One region of the Amycolatopsis sp. NPDC049252 genome, then DNA from elsewhere that is predicted to be linked to it. Evidence: riboswitches for the same ligand, from Rfam matches in the RefSeq annotation. Region 1 holds a riboswitch; the other holds the start of a gene.
The links. Region 1 has a riboswitch for thiamine pyrophosphate ahead of thiC (phosphomethylpyrimidine synthase ThiC). Riboswitches for the same ligand answer to the same signal wherever they lie in the genome.

Region 1 (3,200 bases):
CTTGGCCAGGTCGGCGGCGTGCGCGGCGATCTTGTACGTGATCACGCCGGTCTTGACGTCGTCGCGGTTCGGCAGGCCCAGGTGCTCCTTCGGCGTGACGTAACACAGCATCGCCGTGCCGTACCAGCCGATCTGCGCCGCGCCGATGGCCGAGGTGATGTGGTCGTAGGCCGGCGCGATGTCCGTCGTGAGCGGACCGAGGGTGTAGAACGGTGCCTCGCCGCAGAGCCGTTCTTCGAGCTCGACGTTCTCCTTGATCTTGTGCATCGGCACGTGGCCAGGGCCTTCGATCATCACCTGGACGTCGTGCGAGCGCGCGATGTGGGTCAGCTCACCAAGGGTCTCCAGCTCGGCGAACTGCGCGCGGTCGTTGGCGTCGGCGATCGAGCCCGGCCGCAGGCCGTCGCCCAGGGAGAACGTGACGTCGTACTGGCGCAGCAGCTCGCAGAGTTCCTCGAAGTGGGTGTACAAAAAGGACTCCTGGTGGTGCGCGAGGCACCACGCGGCCATGATCGAGCCGCCGCGGCTGACGATGCCGGTGACGCGCCGCGCGGTCAGCGGGATGTAGCGCAGCAGCACGCCGGCGTGCACGGTGACGTAGTCGACACCTTGCTCGCACTGCTCGACGATGGTGTCGCGGTAGACCTCCCACGACAGCTTTTCCGGTTCTCCGTCGACCTTTTCGAGCGCCTGGTAGATCGGCACGGTGCCGACCGGCACCGGCGAGTTGCGGATGATCCACTCGCGCGTCTCGTGGATCCGCTTGCCGGTGGAGAGGTCCATGATGGTGTCGGCACCCCAGCGGGTGGCCCACACCATCTTGTCGACCTCTTCCTCGACCGACGACCAGACGGCCGAGTTGCCCATGTTGGCGTTGATCTTCACCAGGAAGTTCTTGCCGATGATCATTGGCTCGGACTCGGGGTGCCTGCGGTTGACCGGGATCACCGCGCGGCCGCTCGCGACCTCGGCGCGCACGAACTCCGGTTCGACGCGCTCGCGCGCCGCGATGTACTCCATTTCCCTGGTGACGACGCCTTGTTTGGCCCAGCCGAGCTGCGTGTTGTGCTCCCGGCCGTCGGCCCAGCCGGCCCGCAGCCGGTGCAGTCCACTGTGGACGTCGATGGTGGCTTCCGGATCCGTGTACGGGCCCGAAGTGTCGTAGACGTCGAAGTGTTCCCCGTTGGAGAGGTCGATCCGGCGGGCGGGAACACGCAGTCCGGATTCGGTCTGGTGGTACACCTTGTGCGATCCGGTGATCGGACCCGTGGTGACGGAGACGTGCTTGTTCTCCAGCGTTGTCAACGACTTTCACTCCCTACGCCGGCATTACCCGGTCAGGTTCATGCGGTCGGTGACACCTGGGACAAATCCCCAGTCACCCTCTCAGCCCGCCATGGCGCGAGCTCCCGCGTTGTGGTGTTGTGCCACCGACCATGCCACGCCGGGGCGTGAGACTCAAGTCCGGTCACCTCACCCGACCAGTTCGGCGGGTGTGGCGTAGACGTCGACCATGGCTCCGTTGCGCAGCACGGTGATCGGCAGCGGGGTGCCGATCACTTCGGCGAACAGCTGCCGCTGGATGCCCTGCGCGTCCGAGACGCGGGTGCGGCCGACGGTCAGCACGAGGTCGCCCGCCCGCAGCCCGGCGCGCTCGGCGGGCCCGCCGGAGACCACTTCGCGCACCCGCAGCCCGGCCTCCTGCCCGGTCCGCTCGGCGATGTCGTCGGGCAGTGGCGCGGGCACGCCGACAACGCCGAGGTACGCGCGCCGCACCCGGCCTTCGACGACGAGGGTGTTGATGATCCGCCGCGTCGTCGAGTTGATCGGCACGGCGAGCCCGAGCCCGACCCCGGCGACCGCGGTGTTGACCCCGACGACGCGGCCGGCGGAGTCGGCGAGCGCGCCGCCGGAGTTGCCCGGGTTGAGCGCGGCGTCGGTCTGGATGACGTCCTCGATCACCCGGCCGGCGCGGCCGTGGCGCACCGGGAGCGCCCGGCCGAGCGCGCTGACGACCCCCGCGGTGACCGAGCCGGAGAAGCCGAGCGGGCTGCCGATCGCGACGACGAGCTGCCCGACGACCAGGTTGTCGGCGTCCCCGAGCACGGCGGCGGACGGCGTCTCGTCACGCGCCCGCAGCACGGCGAGGTCGGACAGCGGATCGGCACCGACGACGTCGAAGCGTGCCTCGCTGCCGTCGGCGAAGGTCGCGACGCCTTGTCGTTCGCCGTCGACGACGTGCGCGTTCGTCAGCAGGTAACCGTCGTCGGCGAAGACGACCGCGGAGCCGCTGCCGCGCCCGAGCTGAACCCCGGCGACGTGCGGGGTGACGGTCTTGGCGACCGTGCTGACCGCGCGCGAATAGGCGTCCATCGCCTCGTCCATGAAGTACCTCGATTACACCGTTGCAGATACTTCAAGTGTGCGCCGGTTACCGCGGGAAGTCCGTTCGCTGGTCGAGAACCCCGGACCAGTGACGGTCAGTGGTTCACCGATTCGGACCATGCGCCGGTGAAGGATCGGCGAGACACTGCCTGTCGCTTCTGTAACGGTGCAGAGGCGACATCACTGTGGGGTTGATATGCGCAAACTCATGGTCTCGGCCCTTGCCGGGCTGCTGGTCACCGGCCTGATACCGGCGACCGCGGCGGCGCAGGGGGAGGCTCCCGGCGCGCCCGGCGTCCATCCCAGCTGGCTACCCGCGAACAAGACCGGCTTCGGCACGGCCCACGATCGCGGCAGCAACGTCTGGTTCACGCTCCAGGGCGGCCAGCTGTCCGAGGTCTACTACCCGGACCTGTCCACGCCCAGCGTCCGCTCGATGGACTTCGTCGTCACCGACGGGCGCAGCTTCGCCGTCGCCGGCAACACGACCAAGTCGCAGCAGGTCCGGCGGACCGACGACGACAGCCTCACCTACGAGCAGACCATCACCGATGACCAGCACCGGTGGCGGCTGCGCAAGACCTACGTCACCGACCCGGCCGCGACGACCGTGCTGGTGGACGTCGACTTCCAGTCGCTCACCGGCCGGCCGTACCAGCTCTACGCGGTCGCCGACCCGGACCTGACCAACGACGGCTCCGACGACTCGGCCGCGCGCAAGGGGGACGCGCTCACCGCGTCGGACGCCACCAACGCCGCCGCCCTCACCGCCAAGCCCGGCTTCACGCGCACGAGCGTCGGTTACGCGGGCGCGT
Region 2 (3,200 bases), on a different contig from region 1:
CGCCCGAGGACATCCGGGTAGTGACGGCACCACGTGAGGGACCCGGCGTTCTGCCACCCTCGGAGTCGTGAGCGTCTACGTCATCTCCGAGGTCGAAATCCTCGACGAAGTGCACGGACAGCGGTACCGCGAACTCGCCCAGGAATCGATCGCCCGGTACGACGGGCGCTACGTCGTCCGGGGCGCGGCGCCCGCGGTCCTCGAAGGCACTTTCGACGAACGCCAGCGTGTGGTCGTCGTCGAGTTCCCCGACCGGAAGACCGCCGAACGCTGGTACGCCTCCGCCGAGTACGCCGAGGCACTGGAGCTCAGTAAGACCGCGCTGCGGCGGCGGTTGCTGCTCGTCGACGGCGTGGCCTAACGTCGGCTTGGTGGAGCCGCTGACCGCTGATCTCTTCGCGCCGCAATGCCCGTCCGCCGAAACGCCGTTCCGGATCGGGGACAAGTGGGGCGGGATGGTGGTCATCTGCCTGAAGGACGGGCCACGCCGCTTCTCCGAGCTGCGGGTGCCGCTTCGAAACGTCAGTCCGAAGGTGCTCACCGAGACGCTGCGGTCCCTGGAGCGCGACGGGATGATCACCCGCAAGTCCTACGACGAGAACCCGCCGCGCGTCGAGTACGCGCTGACCGACCTGGGCCGGACGCTGTTCGAGCCCATGGAACGCTGCCGCGAATGGGCCGAGGAGTACCTGCCGAGCCTGCTCGAAGCCCGGCAGGCCTACGACCGGGCGGACTAGCCGAGGAGGCCCATCAGCGCGATCGCGATCAGGACGACCGCGGGCGCGAGGGCGTTGATCCAGGCGCGCTGGGTGGCGGTCAGGGCGGCGGTGGCGGGGGTGCTGTTCATGGCGATTTCCCTACGGGCGGGCCGATGCTTCCGCGGGTTCAGCGCGTTGACCATGCCGAGTGTTAACAGCTGTGACGAAGCTCACCCGATCATGCTGCTGACCAGCGGAAACGGCACTCAGCCGTCCGAGTGACGGTGGCTGCGGACGGTGAACCAGAGCACCCCGCCGGCCGCCGCCACCATCGTCGCGAATGCCACTGTGCCGACCACGATCGCCTGCGTCATTTCTGCCTCTCGAGTCCGAAGTCCTTTACCGAGAGACGCCGAACGCGGGCTTTCGTGCACTCAGAGTAGCCGGGATCACAGTCCGTCGAGGGTCTCGTTGATCTGCTTGGCCAGCGCGAAGTCCTTCTCCGTCAGGCCACCGGCCGAATGCGTGCTGAGGTGGAAGGTCAGCGTGCGCCAGCGGATGTCGATGTCCGGGTGGTGGTCGGCGGCCTCGGCCAGCACCGCGACGCGGTCCACCACCTCGATCGCCTTCGGGAAGCTCGGGAGCTCCACCTCGCGCCGGATGACCTTGCCCGTGCGGACCCAGCCGTGGAGCAGGGCCCGGTCGGCTTCGTCGTCGCTCAAGATTTCCGTCATGCCTCCATCGTCCAACGTCCTGGACTACGCTGCACGGTTGCCACGGGAGTCCGGTGAGCCGGGCTGAGAGGCGGGGTGACCCGCGACCGTTAGCACCTGATCCCGGATCATGCCGGCGAAGGGAGGGCTTTCCCTCCTCGTCCGGCGAAGTGCAGGAGGGTAGATGAAACGCAGTGCTGTTCGCGCCGCGACGGCCATCACCGTCGTCGGCGTCGTCACAGCGGCGTGCTCGCTGTCGGACGGTTCCGGTGACGCGAAGCAGACGCCCACCGTCACCCTCGTGACGCACGACTCCTTCCTGGCGCCGCAGGAGGTGCTCGACGCCTTCCAGCAGCAGTCGGGCATCAAGATCTCCGTGCTCAAGCAGGGCGACGCCGGTTCGCTGACCAACAAGCTCGTGCTGACCAAGGCGAACCCGGTCGGCGACGTCGCGTACGGCGTCGACTCGACCTTCGCCTCGCGTGCGCTCGCCGAGGGCGTCTTCGAGCCCTACACCAGCCCGGAGGCCGACCGCGGGCCGCAGCGCTACGCCGTCGACCCGGAGCACCGGCTGTCCGCGGTCGACGTCGGTGACGTCTGCGTCAACGTCGACACGAACTACTTCACCGCCAAGGGGATCCCGGCGCCGGAGTCGTACGACGACCTGGCCGACCCGAAGTACAAGGACCTGCTGGTCGCCGAGGACCCGGCGACGGCGTCACCCGGGCTCGCTTTCCTGCTCGGCACGGTGGCCAAGTACGGCGAAGCCGGCTGGAAGGACTACTGGACTAAGCTGAAGGCCAACGGGCTCAAGGTGGTCAGCGGCTGGGAAGAGGCCTACACGAAGGACTTCTCGGGCTCGTCCGGCAAGGGGCCGCGGCCGATCGTCGTGTCGTACGCGTCGTCGCCGGCCGCCGAGGTCGGTGACGACGGGAAGCCACGGACGAAGGCGCTGCTCGACACCTGCTACCGACAGGTCGAGTACGCCGGGGTGCTGGCCGGCGGCAAGCAGGAGGAGAACGCGCGCAAGGTCGTCGACTTCCTGCTCTCGCAGCAGTTCCAGGCGACCGTGGCGGCCAACATGTACGTCTACCCGACGCGCCAGGGGGTCGACCTGCCGGCGGGCTGGGCGCAGGTCGCGCCGCTGCCGCAGAAACCGCAGGCGCTGACCCCGGACCAGGTGCAGGCCGGGCGTGAGAAGTGGATCGGCGAATGGCGCACGCTCGTGCAGTGACATCCGGGCCTCCGCCCCGGTCCGGGGGCTCCGCCACCCGGAGCCCCCGAAAAGCAGCAGTCGTAACCCCACCTCGGACGGCTCGCGGCCTCGGCCTGGCATTGCTCGGCGTGGCGCCGATCGGTTTCCTGGTGGTGTTCTTCGCCTGGCCGGTGCTGGCGATCATCGGCCGCGGGTTCGCCGCGGGCGGGCTCGACATCGTGCTGGGCGAGGCGCAGACGTGGCAGCTGGCCGCCTTCACGGTGGCCACCGCGGCCGGCTCGACGGTCGTCGCGGTGCTGGCCGGGCTGCCGGTGGCGTTCCTGCTGGCGCGGGTGAAATTGCCGGGCGTCGGCCTGGTCCGGACGCTCGTGCTGGTGCCGTTCGTGCTGCCGACCGTCGTGGTCGGGCTGGCGTTCCGCGCGCTGTGGCCGGACGGCGGGGTGCTGCCGATCGTGCTGGCCAACGCGTTCTTCAACGTCGCCGTCGTCGCGCGGACCGTCGCCGGGCTGTGGGCCCGGCTGGACTCGCGGACCACCGACGCCGCGCGGGCGCTGGGCGCGTCGCCGTGGCGGG

Region 2: linked by a shared signal. The riboswitch ahead of ACGFMK_RS25495 (thiamine ABC transporter substrate binding subunit) and the one ahead of thiC (phosphomethylpyrimidine synthase ThiC) in region 1 are both predicted to bind thiamine pyrophosphate.

What each region holds. Positions count from the first base shown of each region.
Region 1 is NZ_JBICSQ010000001.1:404,146-407,345, reverse strand. Features, by position in the region: gene thiC (phosphomethylpyrimidine synthase ThiC) at 1-1,305, opposite strand, end outside; TPP riboswitch at 1,299-1,423, opposite strand; gene ACGFMK_RS02015 (S1C family serine protease) at 1,474-2,385, opposite strand; gene ACGFMK_RS02010 (glycoside hydrolase family 15 protein) at 2,582-3,200, shown strand, end outside.
Region 2 is NZ_JBICSQ010000025.1:83,615-86,814, forward strand. Features, by position in the region: gene ACGFMK_RS25475 (hypothetical protein) at 1-71, shown strand, start outside; gene ACGFMK_RS25480 (DUF1330 domain-containing protein) at 68-361, shown strand; gene ACGFMK_RS25485 (winged helix-turn-helix transcriptional regulator) at 369-737, shown strand; gene ACGFMK_RS25490 (4a-hydroxytetrahydrobiopterin dehydratase) at 1,148-1,432, opposite strand; TPP riboswitch at 1,465-1,574, shown strand; gene ACGFMK_RS25495 (thiamine ABC transporter substrate binding subunit) at 1,596-2,645, shown strand; gene ACGFMK_RS25500 (ABC transporter permease) at 2,756-3,200, shown strand, end outside.